One region of the Actinacidiphila sp. ITFR-21 genome, then DNA from elsewhere that is predicted to be linked to it. Evidence: predicted binding sites of a transcription regulator. Region 1 holds the regulator's gene; each other region holds the start of a gene.
What was found. Region 1 encodes HrcA, which represses chaperone genes, less so after heat shock. Its sites were predicted from a motif close to TTNGCACTCNGNNNNNCNGAGTGCNAA; they were not measured.
Positions count from the first base shown of each region.

Region 2: groL (chaperonin GroEL) is a predicted target of HrcA. The motif match lies at 2,640-2,666, and genes of this name have one in related genera.
Region 3: RLT57_RS10420 (FmdB family zinc ribbon protein) is a predicted target of HrcA. The motif match lies at 2,169-2,195, and genes of this name have one in related genera.

Region 1 covers NZ_CP134605.1:1,750,178-1,755,769, reverse strand. Annotated here, with positions in the region: gene hemW (radical SAM family heme chaperone HemW) at 1-639, shown strand, start outside; gene RLT57_RS07815 (DUF3097 domain-containing protein) at 850-1,674, opposite strand; gene RLT57_RS07810 (MBL fold metallo-hydrolase) at 1,747-2,508, opposite strand; gene hrcA (heat-inducible transcriptional repressor HrcA) at 2,802-3,818, shown strand; gene dnaJ (molecular chaperone DnaJ) at 3,819-4,955, shown strand; gene RLT57_RS07795 (nitronate monooxygenase) at 5,088-5,592, shown strand, end outside.
Region 2 covers NZ_CP134605.1:2,547,004-2,552,595, forward strand. Annotated here, with positions in the region: gene RLT57_RS11205 (hypothetical protein) at 1-588, opposite strand, end outside; gene groL (chaperonin GroEL) at 872-2,497, opposite strand; gene RLT57_RS11215 (cold-shock protein) at 2,965-3,168, opposite strand; gene RLT57_RS11220 (ubiquitin-like small modifier protein 1) at 3,663-3,938, opposite strand; gene thrC (threonine synthase) at 3,935-5,236, opposite strand; SAM riboswitch class I at 5,254-5,383, opposite strand.
Region 3 covers NZ_CP134605.1:2,362,046-2,367,637, reverse strand. Annotated here, with positions in the region: gene RLT57_RS10435 (hypothetical protein) at 29-523, opposite strand; gene RLT57_RS10430 (hypothetical protein) at 639-785, shown strand; gene RLT57_RS10425 (S-methyl-5'-thioadenosine phosphorylase) at 862-1,713, opposite strand; gene RLT57_RS10420 (FmdB family zinc ribbon protein) at 1,818-2,159, opposite strand; gene RLT57_RS10415 (potassium/proton antiporter) at 2,726-4,219, opposite strand; gene RLT57_RS10410 (penicillin acylase family protein) at 4,399-5,592, shown strand, end outside.

The DNA.
Region 1 (5,592 bases):
GGCACCCCGGGGGAGTCCGACGACGACTGGCGCGCCTCCCTGGACGCGGCGATCGGGGCCGGACCCGACCACGTCTCCGCGTACGCGCTGATCGTGGAGGAGGGTACGCAGCTGGCCCGGCGGATCCGGCGCGGCGAGGTGCCGATGACCGACGACGACGTGCACGCGGACCGCTACCTGATCGCCGACGAGCGGCTGGCCGCGGCCGGCTTCTCCTGGTACGAGGTCTCCAACTGGGCCACGTCCCCGGCCGGCCGCTGCACCCACAACGAGCTGTACTGGACCGGCGCGGACTGGTGGGGCGCCGGGCCCGGCGCGCACAGCCACGTAGGCGGCGTCCGCTGGTGGAACGCCAAGCACCCGGGTGCCTACGCCCAGGCGCTCGCCGAAGGCCGCACCCCGGGCGCCGGGCGCGAGGTCCTAGGCGCCGAGGACCGCCGGATCGAACGCGTCCTGCTCGAACTGCGCCTGTCGGCCGGCTGCCCGCTGGAGCTGCTCGCCCCGGACGGCGCCCGCGCCGCCGCCCGTGCGGTGGAGGGCGGCCTCCTGGAGCCCGGTCCTTACGCCGAGGGCCGCGCGGTCCTCACTCTGCGGGGCCGCCTGCTGGCCGACGCGGTGGTACGCGACCTGGTCGACTAGGGCCGCCCGGCCCCGTGCCGTGACCCGCGCTTCCCGACCGGACCTGTCCGGACACCCGCACCGACCCCGACCCCGGCCCGGCGCCTGGCGCGCCGGACGGCTTCGCGCGGCGCGTGGTGGCCGCGCCGCCGGTGGTCACCCTCGGGCCCGGCGCGGCCTGCGACGGCGCCGCCCGCGGCGCCACCGGCTACGCCCGGCAGTAGCGGGCGGTCAGCCCGCTGTCACGAAGTCGATGAGCTCCTCCACCCGGCCCAGCAGCTCCGGCCGGAGGTCCCGGTACGAGGTGACCGACGCCAGGATGCGCTGCCACGCCTCCCCGGTGGTCAGGTCGGTCCAGCCCAGGGCCCGGCAGACGCCGGTCTTCCAGTCCTCCCCGCGGGGCACCCGCGGCCACCCGGGGATGCCGACCGAGGACGGTTTCACGGCCTCCCAGACGTCGATGAAGGGATGCCCGACCACCAGCACGTCGGGGCCGGCCGCCGAGGCGGCGATGCGGGACTCCTTGGAACCGGGCACGAGGTGGTCCACCAGGACGCCCAGCCGGGCCGACGGGGTGGGGGCGAAGGCGGAGACGACGGCGGGCAGGTCGTCCACGCCCTCCAGGAACTCCACCACGACGCCTTCGACGCGCAGGTCGTGGCCCCAGACGCGTTCGACCAGCTCGGCGTCGTGGCGGCCCTCGACGTAGATGCGGCCGGCCCGCGCGACGCGGGCCTGGGCGCCGGGCACCGCGACGGAGCCGGAGGCGGACAGCAGGCGGCCGCGGGGGGCGGCGGCCCGGGGGCGTACCAGGGCCACCGGCCTGCCGTCGATCAGGAAGGCGCCCGGGGTCATCGGGAAGACCCGGTGCCGGCCGAAACGGTCCTCCAGGGTGACGGTGAGGCCCTCCGCGGTCTTCTCCACCCGGACCACCGCCCCGCAGAAGCCGGTGCCCGCCTCCTCGACCACCAGCTCGGACTCGGCGGCCACCTCGGGCAAGGGCGCGGGCCGCTTCCAGGGAGGGGTCAGATCGCCGTCGTAACTCCTGCTGCGCATGGGGGAGATCGTAGGACGTGGCGGGCGCGTCGCGCCGGTGCGCGCCACACCGGGTCCGTCGCGCCGGGTCCGCTACGCCCGCGCCGGGCCGGCGAAGCGTTCGGCGAGCGCGTCCCGCTGGGCGCGCAGGAAGCGGGCGTCCACCACCGCGCCGTGCCCGGGTACGTACCGGCCGGTCTCGCCGCCCAGCGCCAGCAGCGCGTCGACCGTGGCCGCCCAGGCGCCCGGTACCGCGTCCTGCCCGGCCTGCGGCTCCCCCGACTCCTCCACCAGGTCGCCGCAGAAGACCACCGTCGGGTCGCTCGCGGTGGCGCCCGGCACCACCACCGCCAGGTCGTGCCCGGTGTGGCCGGCGCCCGGGTGGACCAGCCGCACCGGACGGTCGCCGAGATCCAGCCCCAGCCCGCCGCGCACCGGCCGGTCCGGGAGCACCAGGGCCCGCGCCGCCGCCTCGGCCGCCGCGGGGTCGGTGCCGTGCTCCACCGCGTCCGCCCGCAGCGCATCCCGCTCCCGGCGCAGATAGCCGTCCAGCGACGCCTCCCCGTACACCTCGGCGGCCGGGAAGGCGGGCGTGCCGAAGACGTGGTCGAAGTGCCCGTGGGTGAGTACGACGTGGGTGACCCCGCGCCCGGTCAGCGCCGCCACCTGCCGCCGCAGCTCCTCACCCGCCGCCAGCGTGGACCCGGTGTCGACCAGCAGCACCCCGTCCGCGCCCACGACCAGGCCGACCGTCACGTCGAGGCGGGGCAGCCGCCGGCGGGCCACCCCGGGAGCCAGCTGCTCCCAGCCGGAGCCGCCGGCGCCCGGCTCCCGCGCGCTCTCCACAGGTTCCACGGGACGACGCTATCGCCGCGACCCCGGGTACGCGCGCTCCGGCCCCGCCCCGTCGCGGCCCCCGCGCCCCCCTCCGCGACGAGCGCACCCCTCGCGCAACCGGCGTCCCGGCCGTCACCGAAAAGCCGCGAACCGGCCCCCGGGCCCGGCGGCGCGAAGAGGTTCCGGCACGATCACGAGCCGGTCTTGCCGTGCCCTTGCCGCCTCGCCGTACACTTACTGCGGGAAAGCTGGCACTCAGAACGGAGGAGTGCCAGGCCAGACGGCTGATGCCCTACGGCTGGAGGTGCGCGATGCTGAGCGAACGCCGACTCGAAGTGCTGCGTGCCATCGTCCACGACTACGTCGGCACCGAGGAGCCGGTCGGGTCCAAGGCACTCACCGAGCGCCACCAGCTCGGTGTCTCGCCCGCCACCGTACGCAACGACATGGCCGTGCTGGAGGAGGAGGGCTACATCGCCCAGCCGCACACCAGCGCCGGCCGGATCCCCACCGACAAGGGCTACCGGCTGTTCGTCGACAAGCTCGCCGGCGTCAAGCCGCTGTCGGGCGCCGAGCGCCGCGCGATCCATAACTTCCTGGGCGGCGCCGTCGACCTCGACGACGTGGTGGCCAGGACGGTACGGCTGCTGGCGCAGCTCACCCGGCAGGTCGCGGTCGTGCAGTACCCGTCGCTGGTCCGCTCCTCGGTCCGGCACGTGGAACTGCTGTCACTGGCCGCCGCCCGCCTCATGCTGGTCCTGATCACCGACACCGGACGGGTCGAGCAGCGGCTCATCGACTGCGCCGCCCCGGTCGGCGAGACCGTACTGGCCGATCTGCGGGCCCGGCTCAACAGCCGGGTCGTCGGCCGCCGGTTCGCCGACGTCCCGCCGCTGGTACAGGACCTGCCGGAGAGCTTCGACCCCGACGACCGGCCCGCGGTCGCCGGAGTGCTGGCCACCCTCCTCGAAACGCTCGTGGAGGACAAGGAAGAGCGCATCATGCTCGGCGGCGCGGCGAACCTCACCCGGTTCAACCACGACTTCCCGCTGACGATCCGACCCGTCCTCGAAGCACTTGAGGAGCAGATGGTGCTGCTGAAACTGCTCGGTGAGACCGCGGACGCGACCATGACGGTCCGGATCGGGCACGAGAACTTTCACGAGGGCCTCAATTCCACCTCCGTGGTGGCGGTCGGCTACGGTTCGGGCGACGAGGCAGTCGCCAAACTCGGCGTGGTCGGACCGACCCGCATGGACTACCCCGGAACGATGGGAGCGGTACGCGCAGTGGCACGTTACGTCGGACAGATCCTGGCGGAGTCGTAAGTGGCCACGGACTACTACGCCGTACTCGGCGTGCGCCGCGACGCAGGACCTGACGAGATCAAGAAGGCATTCCGCCGGCTCGCCCGCGAACTGCACCCGGACGTGAATCCGGACCCCAAGACCCAGGAGCGGTTCAAGGAGATCAACGCCGCTTACGAGGTGCTCTCCGACCCGCAGAAGAAGCAGGTCTACGACCTCGGCGGCGACCCGCTGTCCGCCTCGGGCGGTGGCGGCGGCGCCGGGGGCTTCGGAGCCGGCTTCGGCAACTTCAGCGACATCATGGACGCCTTCTTCGGGCAGTCGCAGCAGCGCGGCCCGCGCTCGCGCACCCGGCGCGGGCAGGACGCCATGATCCGGCTGGAGATCGAGCTGGACGAGGCCGCGTTCGGCACCACCAAGGACATCCAGGTGGACACCGCGGTCACCTGCGGCACCTGCAACGGCGAGGGCGCCGCTCCCGGCACGTCCGCGCAGACCTGCGACATGTGCCGCGGGCGGGGCGAGGTGTCCCAGGTCACCCGGTCCTTCCTCGGCCAGGTGATGACCTCGCGGCCGTGCCCGCAGTGCCAGGGCTTCGGCACCGTGGTGCCCACCCCGTGCCCGGAGTGCGCCGGCGACGGCCGGGTCCGCTCCCGCCGCACGCTGACCGTGAAGATCCCCGCGGGTGTCGACAACGGCACCCGGATCCAGCTGGCCGGCGAGGGCGAGGTCGGCCCCGGCGGCGGCCCGGCCGGCGACCTCTACGTGGAGATCCGCGAGGTTCCGCACGCGGTCTTCCAGCGCCGCGGCGACGACCTGCACTGCACGGTGACCCTGCCGATGACGGCCGCCGCGCTCGGCACCAAGTGCCCGCTGGAGACGCTGGACGGCCTGGAGGAGATCGACATCAGGCCCGGCACCCAGTCGGGCCAGTCGATCCCGCTGCACCAGCGCGGCATCACCCACCTGCGGGGCGGCGGCCGGGGCGACCTCGTGGTCCACGTCGAGGTGATCACCCCGCACAAGCTCGACGCCGACCAGGAGGACCTGCTGCGGCGGCTGGCGAAGCTGCGCGGGGAGGAGCGGCCCCTCGGGCAGTTCGCCCCGGGCCAGCAGGGCCTGTTCTCACGGCTCAAGGACGCGTTCAACGGGCGGTAGCGGCGCCGCCGGCGGCAGGCCCCGGGCCTGCCGCCCGCGGGCGCCGGCGCGGCCGGCGGCACGGGTCCGGTGGCGCCCGTACCGGCGCCGCCCCGGCGCGGGACGGGGGCGCGCGCATGGCACGATGTGGCCATGTCCGCGTTGACAGACCTCTCCTCCTTTTCTGCGTACCCGATCGTCCAGGCCCCCATGGCGGGCGGCGCCTCCAACCCGCAGCTGGCCGCGGCCGTCGGCGCGGCCGGCGGGCTCGGCTTCCTCGCCGCCGGGTACAAGACGTCCGAGGCGATGTACGAGGAGATCCGGCAGCTGCGCGACCTCACCTCGCACCCCTTCGGGGTGAACCTCTTCATGCCGCAGCCCGGCACCGTCGACCCGTCCGCCGTCGCGGTCTACGCCGAGCAGCTGGCAGGCGAGGCCGCCTGGTACGCCACCGAGCTCGGCGACCCCGACATCGGCACCGACGACGCGTACGACTCCAAGGTCGCGGTGCTGCTGGAGGACCCGGTGCCGATGGTCAGCTTCACCTTCGGCTGCCCGGAGCGGTCGGTCTGCGAGGCGTTCGCCAAGGCCGGTACGTACACGGTGGTCACCGTCACCTCGCCCGCCGAGGCGCTCGCCGCCCAGCGGGCCGGCGCCG
Region 2 (5,592 bases), 800 kb from region 1:
CTCGGGTTGTTCCCGCCGGCCGAACCACAGCTCGGGCGGCGCCCACCGCACGCACGCCGCCTCCACCTCGGACAGGAAGTCCTTCAACCGGGTCAGCTTGATCCGGTAGCGCAGCCGCGGCAGTCCGGGCGCCGGCGGGTCGCCGTCCCGTACCGTCTCCCACAGCAGGGGCTGGTCGGGGTCGAAGGGCCCGCGGGGGAACAGCTCCAGCGTGGCGACCCGGGGCGTCTCCGCCGAACCGGCCGTGTAGTAGATGCCCGCCGCGGCCAGCGAGTCCCACGGGACGAACGCGATCACGCCGTCGTGGAACCACCACCACCCGGCGCCGTCGATCACGAACCGGTAGTGCCGTTCGGACAGCGTCACCGGGATCGTCACCAGCCCCACGACCGCCACCGGCACCGCGAGCCCGATGAACACCCAGCGCAGCGGCTCGCGCTCCACGTAGTCGGCGGCCCAGATCGCGACGGCGCCCACCAGTACGAACACCGCGGAGACGGCCAGGCTCGCCGGGGTCTCCCGCAGCCCGTAACGGACCACGGTCGCGTCCCGTGCCGGCCACCGCCCCCAACTGCCCCCAGCGATCATGCCGACCACTGTACGGTCCGCCTTTCGGCGGACGCCTCCCCTTTGACGCCGCCCACCGGCGCCGCGTCCACGGCGGTGCCCGCAGCGGCACCCGCGGCGGCACCCACAGCGGCGCCCGCGGCAGGGAACGGAGCCGGACCCGGGGCGGCGCCCCGGCAGCGCACGCAGGCGGCGCCCCCTCCCCGGAGGGAAGAGGCGCCGCCTGCGTGTCGTGCTGTGCTGTGTCGTGCTGTGCCGGCCGCGCCAGGTCGCGCGTACCGCAGGAGCCTCGGATCCCGGGGGATCAGAAGTCCATGTCACCGCCGGGCATACCGCCCGGAGCACCGGCCGGGGCGGCCTTCTCCGGCTTGTCGGCGATGACGGCCTCGGTGGTGAGGAAGAGCGCGGCGATGGACGCCGCGTTCTGCAGGGCGGAGCGGGTGACCTTGGCCGGGTCGATGATGCCCGCGGCGATCAGGTCGACGTACTCACCGGTCGCGGCGTTCAGACCGTGGCCCGGGGTCAGGTTGCGCACCTTCTCGACCACGACGCCGCCCTCAAGGCCGGCGTTGACCGCGATCTGCTTCAGCGGGGCCTCGAGCGCCAGCTTGACGATGGAGGCACCGGTGGCCTCGTCACCCTCCAGCTCCAGCTTCTCGAAGACGGCAGTCGCCTGGAGCAGCGCGACGCCACCACCGGCGACGATGCCCTCCTCGACGGCGGCCTTCGCGTTGCGCACCGCGTCCTCGATGCGGTGCTTGCGCTCCTTCAGCTCGACCTCGGTGGCCGCGCCCGCCTTGATGACGGCCACGCCGCCGGCCAGCTTGGCGAGGCGCTCCTGGAGCTTCTCGCGGTCGTAGTCGGAGTCGCTGTTCTCGATCTCGGCGCGGATCTGGTTGACCCGGCCCGCCACCTGGTCGGAGTCGCCGGAGCCGTCGATGACGGTGGTCTCGTCCTTGGTGATGGTGACCGTACGGGCGCGGCCGAGCAGGTCCAGGCCCGCGTTCTCCAGCTTGAGGCCGACCTCCTCGGAGATGACCGTGCCGCCGGTGAGGATGGCGATGTCGCCCAGCATGGCCTTGCGGCGGTCGCCGAAGCCCGGCGCCTTGACGGCGACGGACTTGAAGGTGCCGCGGATCTTGTTGACCACCAGGGTGGACAGGGCCTCGCCCTCGACGTCCTCGGCGATGATCAGCAGCGGCTTGCCGGACTGCATGACCTTCTCCAGCAGCGGGAGCAGGTCCTTCACCGCGGAGATCTTGGAGTTGACGATCAGGATGTACGGATCGTCGAGCGACGCCTCCATACGCTCCAGGTCGGTGGCGAAGTAGGCGGAGATGAAGCCCTTGTCGAAGCGCATGCCCTCGGTGAGCTCGAGCTCCAGGCCGAAGGTCTGCGACTCCTCGACCGTGATGACGCCTTCCTTGCCGACCTTGTCCATGGCCTCGGCGATCAGCTCGCCGATCTGGGTGTCAGCGGCGGAGATGGAGGCGGTGGAGGCGATCTGCTCCTTGGTCTCCACGTCCTTGGCCTGCTCCAGCAGGGCGGCGGAGACGGCCTCGACGGCCTTCTCGATGCCGCGCTTGAGAGCCATCGGGTTGGCGCCGGCGGCTACGTTGCGCAGACCCTCCTTGACCAGGGCCTGGGCCAGTACGGTCGCGGTCGTCGTGCCGTCACCGGCGACGTCGTCGGTCTTCTTCGCGACTTCCTTGACCAGCTCGGCGCCGATCTTCTCGTAAGGGTCCTCGAGCTCGATCTCCTTGGCGATGGAAACACCATCGTTGGTGATCGTGGGGGCGCCCCACTTCTTCTCGAGGACGACGTTCCGGCCCTTGGGGCCGAGGGTGACCTTGACGGCGTCGGCGAGCTGGTTCATCCCGCGCTCGAGTCCGCGCCGCGCCTCCTCGTCGAACGCGATGATCTTAGCCATGGTGAAGTGTCCTCCGCGGACTGGGGGTTCCCCCACCGAGGCGGGGGGCGGTGGATCGGACCGCGTGGCGCCCGCGACGGACGGCCAGCCGGTCGCCGGTTCCTTCCCGACGGCCGGACGGGCCTCACCGACCCGGTCCAAGTTGTCACTCTCACCAGGAGAGTGCCAATGCCAATGATTAGCACTCTCCCCCTGCGAGTGCAAGCTTCGCGGTCCCGCGATGCCTCCGGGAGCGCCCGCGGACGGGGCCCGGCGGCGCCCCGGCCGGCCGAACCCGGCGGGTCCCGGCGGACACCTCAGGGACGTCCCGGAGAGGCTCCGGGAGCCCCTTGGCGGATCCCGGAGGCTCCCCGGCGACCCTCCGGGAACGCGGACGCGTGAAGGGCCCGCACCCCAACCAGGTGCGGACCCTTCACGCGTGAGAAGCCGGTGAGTACGTCGCGTCGACGGTCGAACGCGCCGGGATGTCAGCCTGCCAGCCGGACCATGTCCGCCTGCGGCCCCTTCTGACCCTGCGAGATCTCGAACTCGACTCGCTGGCCTTCTTCGAGGGTGCGGTAGCCGTCCATCTGGATCGCGCTGTAGTGGACGAAGACATCCGCACCACCGTCGACCGCGATGAAGCCGTAGCCCTTCTCCGCGTTGAACCACTTGACGGTGCCCTGAGCCATTCCTAACTCCCCTATTACTGGCCCTATCGCGGCCCCGCACTCCGCGGGCCCGGGTCAGACCTCACCCGCCGGAGCGACCCTTACCGTGGACAGGTGGGAGCCCTGGGAGGCGTGCGCCGGAACGCGTCGACCGCGGCTGAATGTATCTGCCCGGATGCCCAGTGCAACAGGTCAATTGGACGAGAATTCTGGGTCTGACTCATCGGAAATAACCCAGAAAAAAATGATAATGCGGGGCATCTCGGACCGGACATACCAGTCTAACGAGGGCATTTCGCGGGTTAATTTGGCGATAAATCGTCGCGGCACGCCACATGCCGGCGGCCCACTTGCCACCGGCAACTGTACAACCTTTCAACTACCGCTCCGCACCGGTCCCGGCAGCGCCGGGCCCCGCCCACCACGTGGAGTGAGCGGGGCCCGGGGGACGCAAGAGAACGCAAGTAACCGGAAGGTAACGCAGGAACCGGGTCCGGTTCCGGCCGCGTTCCGGCTCAGCCGCCGGCGACCGCCGGAATGATCGAGACGCTGGCGCCGTCCGGAACCGCCGTCTCCAGTCCCTCGGAAAAACGCACGTCGTCGTCGTTCACATAAACGTTCACAAAGCGACGGAGCTTTCCGGCGTCGTCCAGAACCCGCGCCGAAATACCCGTGTGGTTCTTCTCCAGCGACTCGATGACCTCGGCCAGCGTCGTCCCCTCGGCCGGCACTTCGGCCTGGCCGCCGGTGTAGGTACGGAGAATCGTCGGGATGCGAACAGAAGCAGTCATGCGAGGCCAGCCTCTCGGAAAGCGGCAACAGTCGGGCGGATGGTCGCGGTGGGTCCGGTGGTCGGCGCCACCGCGTCCAGAGTCTTCAGTCCGTCGCCGGTGTTGAGTACGACGGTCTCGGCGGCCGGGTCGAGCTGCCCGGTCTCGATCAGCTTCTTGAGGACACCCACGGTCACCCCGCCGGCGGTCTCCCCGAAGATCCCCTCGGTCCGCGCGAGCAGTTTGATCGCGGCCACGATCTCCTCGTCGTCCACGTCCTCGACCGCGCCGCCGGTACGCCGGGTGATGTCCAGGACGTACGGCCCGTCGGCGGGGTTGCCGATCGCCAGCGACTTGGCGATGGTGTCCGGCTTCACCGGCCGCACCACGTCGTGCCCGGCCTTGTACGCCGCCGACACCGGCGAGCAGCCCGCGGCCTGGGCACCGTAGATCCGGTACGGCTTGTCCGGGACCAGGCCGAGCTTGATCAGCTCCTGCAGGCCCTTGTCGATCTTGGTGAGCTGGGAGCCGGAGGCGATCGGGATGACCAGGTTGTCCGGCAGCCGCCAGCCGAGCTGCTCGGCGATCTCGTAGGCCAGGGTCTTGGAGCCCTCGCCGTAGTACGGGCGCAGGTTGACGTTGACGAAGCCCCAGCCCTCGCCGATCGGGTCGCCGATCAGCTCCGAGCAGAAGCGGTTCACATCGTCGTACGAGCCCTCGATACCGACCAGTTCACCGCCGTAGACCGCGGCCATGACGACCTTGCCGGCCTCCAGGTCGTGCGGGATGAAGACGCAGCTGCGCAGGCCCGAGCGGGCCGCGGCGGCGCCGACCGCACCGGCAAGGTTGCCGGTGGACGAGCAGGACAGGGTGGTCAGGCCGAAGGTGCGGGCCGCCTCCAGGGCGATGGCGACGACCCGGTCCTTGAAGGAGTGCGTCGGGTTGCCGGAGTCGTCCTTGACGTACAGGCCGCCGGTGATGCCCAGCTCGCGGGCGAGGTTGTCGGTCTTGACCAGCTTGGTCCAGCCCGGGTTGATGTTCGGCCGGGCGGCGTCGTCGGCGATGTCGGCGGGCACCGGCAGCAGCGGCGCGTACCGCCAGATGCTGGTCGGGCCGGCCTCGATCCGGCGGCGCAGGTCCTCGGGGTCGCCGAGCGGAAGATCGTATGCCACTTCGAGCGGCCCGAAACACTCCTGACAGGCGAAGATCGGGCTGAGCGGGAAGCGGGTGCCGCACTCGCGGCAGGACAGCGCGGCAGCCGGTCCGAACGCGGCGCCGAAGGGAGTGTCGTGGGTACTGGCGACGGTCTGCGCAGCCATGATGGCGAGGCCCTTTCTCCTCATCTTCCCCGTGGCGTACGTCGCCACGAGACGGAATTGGCACCTTCCCCACCGTGTGACCTCGCGGTCGGCGGGAGGGTTGCCGGGGCTTCAACGGGCCGTTCCCTCTGCCCCTCTGGATGAGCGGTATGGCACCGGACACGGTGGTCCGGGCGTTTGTCCAGCGGTGCCGCCCCCGCTCGGGAGCGGTGCCGCACGGCACGACCCCGAGGTGCGGGGCACGTACGTGTTGCTCAAGACTGTAACGGAGAAGTGTCCGTTCGGACCGCTCCGTCCGTACCGCGAGACGGGTCGAATGGATCACACCGGCCGCGCCACGGCCGCGCCGCGGAGGC
Region 3 (5,592 bases), 610 kb from region 1:
GTCCAGTCGCCTTCCACGAACGGGTGATTCAACACAGCGTCACCGCCAGAGCTGATGACGCGGCGGCTCCCGAGAGGGAGGCTGCGGTACGGCGAGGCACAGCGAGCACGATCAGCGCGCCCCCCGGCCCCGTAGGGTCGGGCGCCACAGTGGCTGCCGGCGGTACGCCTACTGCCTCCGGCACGGCCAGCACGGTGACGCCTGCGGCCACCACCCGGGCGCCGGCCAGCACGTCCACCCGGTCGCCGGGGTGCAGCAGATCCACAACGGCCGCGTCGGCGATACGAACGGGGGCCCGAACGAGGACTTCGGGCGTGGCGTGGCGCGTCGCCACCGGCCTTGCGGGTCCGCGCGGGGTGACGGCGGCCGGCCGAGGAGCGGCTCCGTGAGCCGCGGACGCGGCGAGCGCGGCGGCGGTCATGACCAGGCCCACGGCCAGCGGCTTGCGCCTGTGCCGGACGGCTCGGCGCAGCAGGCGTCTGCCGCCGCGGCCGCCCGCGTGAATGGGTGGGAAGGGCGGCACAGCACACCTCGGTGGCGTATACGGTTCTGGCACGCCGGGCGCGCCGGAACCGATGACGGGGACCGGGCCCGAAGACACGGGCGATTGTGCCGGGGAGAACGAGCGAGGACCGGCTGTGAACATGACGAGACACCGCCTGACGTGGATGGAAGTCGACCGCGGACCGGTCGGCGCATCCACCATCGCTCATCTCGGCGATATCGCGCCGAAAGCCCTGTGGATAACTCATGGCTACGGAAAGCGCGGCCACTCCAACGAGTGAGTGACGGCTTGAACCGGGGTTTCGGAGGGGATATACGGGGGCCGTCAGGTTCTCGGAGGGTGGTAGTCCGACATCGCTACGGCAGGGCGATCCCGGTCTTCTGGCCGCCGAGCGCATTCATGCAGAGGCAGTCCCGCTTGCTGTCGTCCGGCAGGGCACGGACCACGTCGAAGAGCACATCGCGCATCCTGCCGACGTTCGCGGCGAAGACCTCCAGGACCTCTTCGTGCGATACGCCCTCGCCGGTGTCGGCACCCGCGTCCAGATCGGTCACCAGCGTCAGCGACGTATAGCAAAGTCCCAGTTCGCGGGCGAGGACTGCCTCCGGGTGACCGGTCATACCCACCACCGACCACCCCTGCGCCGCATGCCACAGGGACTCCGCGCGGGTGGAGAAGCGCGGCCCCTCGATCACGACCAGCGTGCCGCCGTCCACCGCCTCCCAGCCGCCTGACCGGGCGGTGTCCACGGCTGCCCGACGCCCCACCGGACAGTACGGGTCGGCGAACGTCGCGTGAGCCACGTTGGGTACCTGGCCGTCGAGCCTGGCCTCGCCGTCGAAGTACGACTGGGTCCGAGACTTCGTACGGTCCACCAGTTGGTCCGGTACGAGGAGGGTGCCGGGCCCGTACTCCGCGCGCAGGCCGCCGACCGCGCAGGGACCGAGAACCTGGCGCGCTCCGACGGAGGCGAGTGCCCACAGATTGGCGCGGTAGTTGATCTTGTGCGGCGGCAAGTGGTGCCTGCGGCCGTGGCGGGGGAGAAAAGCGATCCGGCGGCCACCCACGTCACCCAGGAACAGCGAGTCGCTAGGCGGGCCGTAAGGAGTGTCGACCGTGATTTCAGTGACGTCATCGAGGAACGAGTAGAACCCCGACCCGCCGATGACGCCGATCTCGGCCCGTGCCACATCATCACTCTCAACCATGGCGATCACCCTAATCGGAACCCGGGAACACGACGAACCCCCGCCGGCGAAAACGGCGGGGGCTCGTAGATCCTCGGCCGCCCGGGGGAGGGCCGAAACGACAGTCAGGCCGCCGACGTGCTGCTGGGCGACGACGCACCGTTGGACGACGATGAGCCGCCCGACGCTGACGATCCGGACGCGCCGTCCGACGACGTGCTGCTGCTGTCGGAGGACTTGTGGTCCGAGCCGCTGCTGCTCTTGGTCGCGGGAGCGCTGCTCGACGACGAACCGCGACTGTCGGTCCGATAGAAACCGGACCCCTTGAAGACCACGCCCACCGCCGAGAAGACCTTGCGCAGGCGTCCACCGCAATTGGGGCACTCGGTCAGTGCGTCGTCGGTGAACTTCTGCACCGCCTCAAGGGCCTCGCCGCACTCGGTGCACTGGTACTGGTACGTCGGCACTTGCTCCTCCTGGCACTCTCACTCATTGAGTGCTAACGACGCTCAATAGTGCAGTATTTCCCGCCGTCAGTCCACCGCGACCGGCTAACGGTGACCGATCACACCCGCGGCGGCCACCTCGCGCGAACCGAGGAACCGGCCGCCCCGCAGTCCCGCGAGCCCACCGGGGCAAGGGTCGCACTGCCGGCCGGCACTGTGAAGCCCGCTTGTGACCGGTACGAGCGTCCTGATCAAGGGGCAGCCCGCGGTGAAGCCACGAAGCAGCGGTACCCATGCGTCAGGAGTACGCGGCAACTACCGAAAAGCCGGCTTCCATCCTCAGGAGGTCGCCCGCGTGCTTGCACGACCAACGCGCACCTTGGGCGTCGTAGCGGGAACCTTCTGCCGCCTGGTAGCACGTGCGTGCGTACTCCCACGCCGTTACGCCGAAGGCTTTCGCCCGGCACGACGGCCAACCGGCCGACCCGATGCCAAGCAGACGGCGTGTCCGACGGGCACCCGTTCAGCGTGCGTGATCTTGTATCCGATCAAACGCCCTGCGGTGGCCGAACCACTCCAGTGGGTACTCACGGGCTTCCCAGCCATCCGGCGAGCTTGCCGCCGCGTCCTACCGCCCGCAGTCGGTTCTCGGCGGCATCACGTACGGGGTCCGTCGTGACGACGAGCAACTCGTCACCATGCTGAAGCATGGTAGTCGGCAGCGGTACGAAACTGGCCCCCGCTCGTACCACCAGGGTGACGGCGGCACCCGGAGGCAGTCGCAGTTCGTCGACCTCGACGCCGTGCATACGAGAGCGCTCCGTAATGGCGACAGAGAGCAGGTGCCCTTGGAGGCGTTCCAGGGGCGCCGACTCGATGCCGAGGTCGGCGGCACCGCGTTCGTCGCCGGTGCCCAGGTCGAGTGACTTCGCGGCCCACGGCAGCGTCGGGCCTTGTACCAAGGTGTAAATGATCACCAGTACGAAGACGATATTGAAGATGCGCTCGCTGTCGTCGACCCCGGCCACCATGGGGATGGTCGCGAGCACGATCGGCACCGCACCCCGCAGCCCCGCCCACGACAACAGTGCCTGATCACGCCATGGGATGCGGAAGGGCAACAAACTGGCCAGTACGGACACCGGGCGCGCGACCAGGGTGAGGAAGAGCCCGATGACAATGGCGGGCAGAATGTCGTCACCCAGCTCGTGCGGTGTGACAAGAAGACCCAGCAGCACGAAAAGTCCGATCTGTGCGATCCATCCGAGCCCCTCGGCGAAACCCCGGGTGGCGGGGCGGTGCGGCAGCTTCGCATTGCCCAGCACAAGGGAGGCGACGTAGACCGCGAGGAAGCCCGAACCGTGGGCCGTGGCCCCCGCCGCATATGCGAGCACGGCGATGGCCATCACGGCGATCGGATACAGGCCCGAGGCGGGCAGCGCCAGACGCTTGAGTCCGTAGGCGCCCAGCCAGCCGACCGCGACACCGATGCCCGTCCCGATCGCCAACTCCAGAGGAATCTGTCCGAGCAGCGTGTACCAGTGCGCTACGGGGCCGGCGCTGGAGAAAGCGACTACCAGGATCACCACAGGAGCGTCGTTGAAGCCCGATTCCGCCTCCAGTACACCGGTCACTCGCTTGGGCAGCGAGACGTTCCGCAGTACCGAGAACACCGCGGCTGCGTCCGTGGAGGACACCACCGCCCCGATGATCAGTGCCTGCCGCCACTCCAGCCCCACCAGGTAGTGCCCCGCACCCGCGGTGATGAGCACGCTCACCAACAGGCCGATCGTGGACAGCACGGCGGCGGCCGGCACCACCGGTTTGATCTCGTGCCACTTGGTGCCGAGCCCGCCCTCGGCGAGAATCACGACCAGTGCCGCGTACCCGAGTACCTGTGTGAGCTGGACATTGTCGAAGGTGAAGCCGAACAGGCCGTCCTGTCCGATGGCGACGCCGATGCCGAGGTAGATGAGCAGGGTCGGCAGGCCGCTGCGCGAGGCCAGCCGGACGGCGACGACCGCGACCAGGAGCACCGCGGCGCCGATCAAGAGGATCTCGTTCAGGTGGTGAACAGTCAGGGGCCCGGTCCTTTCAACTTCATTGCCTTATCTAACATTTTACCCTCTCTTGACGATCAGCGGTCCCCCGGCCCGCCACCCGGACGCCGCGTCCTGGGCGCGTGGGGCGTACGCCTATGGTTGCCCTTGCACAACGAGCACTTGATCACCTGGTCCGCCCTGCCCCTCGAAGGACAGCGATGCCCGCACGGAAGAAACCCCGCCGCGTACGCCTCATCGTGATCACGTTGGCGCTAGTGCTCGTGGTGGGCATCGGATACGGGTCGTACTGGAGCGTCAGCACCGTGCGATCCTCCTTCCCGCAGACCACGGGCTCGCTGAGACTCAAGGGGCTGTCGGCCCCGGTCGACGTCAAACGTGACGCCAACGGAATCCCGCAGATCTACGCCGACACCCCCGAGGACCTCTTCCGTGCCCAGGGGTACGTGCAGGCCCAGGACCGCTTCTACGAGATGGACGTCCGCCGCCACCTCACCTCCGGCCGGCTGTCGGAGATGTTCGGCAAGAGCCAGGTGGAGACCGACGCCTTTTTGCGCACCCTCAACTGGCACGGCATCGCGCAGCAGGAGTGGGACACCAAGCTCGACCCCGCCACCAAGGCATACCTGCAGGCGTACACCGACGGCGTCAACGCGTACCTGAAGGACCACAGCGGCGCCGCGCTCTCCCTGGAGTATGCCGCCCTGTCGTTCGCCAACAACTACAAACCGCAGCCTTGGACGCCGGTCGATTCCGTCGCCTGGCTCAAGGCGATGGCCTGGGACCTGCGCGGCAACATGGAGGACGAGATCGACCGCGCCCTGATGACCAGCCGCCTCAGCCAGACGCAGATCAAGCAGCTGTACCCCGCGTATCCGTATGACCGCAATCTTCCGATCATCGTCGACCCCGGTACCGTCGATCAGGCCACCGAACAGTACGAGCAGGCCGACGGGAGTGAACCGCAGGGACTCAACGGCACCGTCGACGCGCAGCTTTCCGGCATCAGTCAGATCATCGACCAAATGCCGGCACTCCTCGGGCCGTCTGGCAGCGGTATCGGCTCCAACTCCTGGGTCGTCGCCGGCAAATACACGACGACCGGTAAGCCGCTGCTCGCCAACGATCCGCACCTGGCGCCACAGCTGCCCTCGCTCTGGTACCAGATGGGCCTGCACTGCCGCACGGTCAGCGCGGCCTGCCCCTACGATGTCGCCGGCTACACCTTCTCGGGGATGCCGGGCGTCATCATCGGTCACAACCAGAACATCGCCTGGGGCATGACCAACCTCGGCGCGGACGTGACCGACCTGTACCTGGAGAAGGTCACCGCGAACACCTACCTGTACGACGGCAAGCAGGTGCCCTTCACGACCCGCAAGGAGACGATCAAG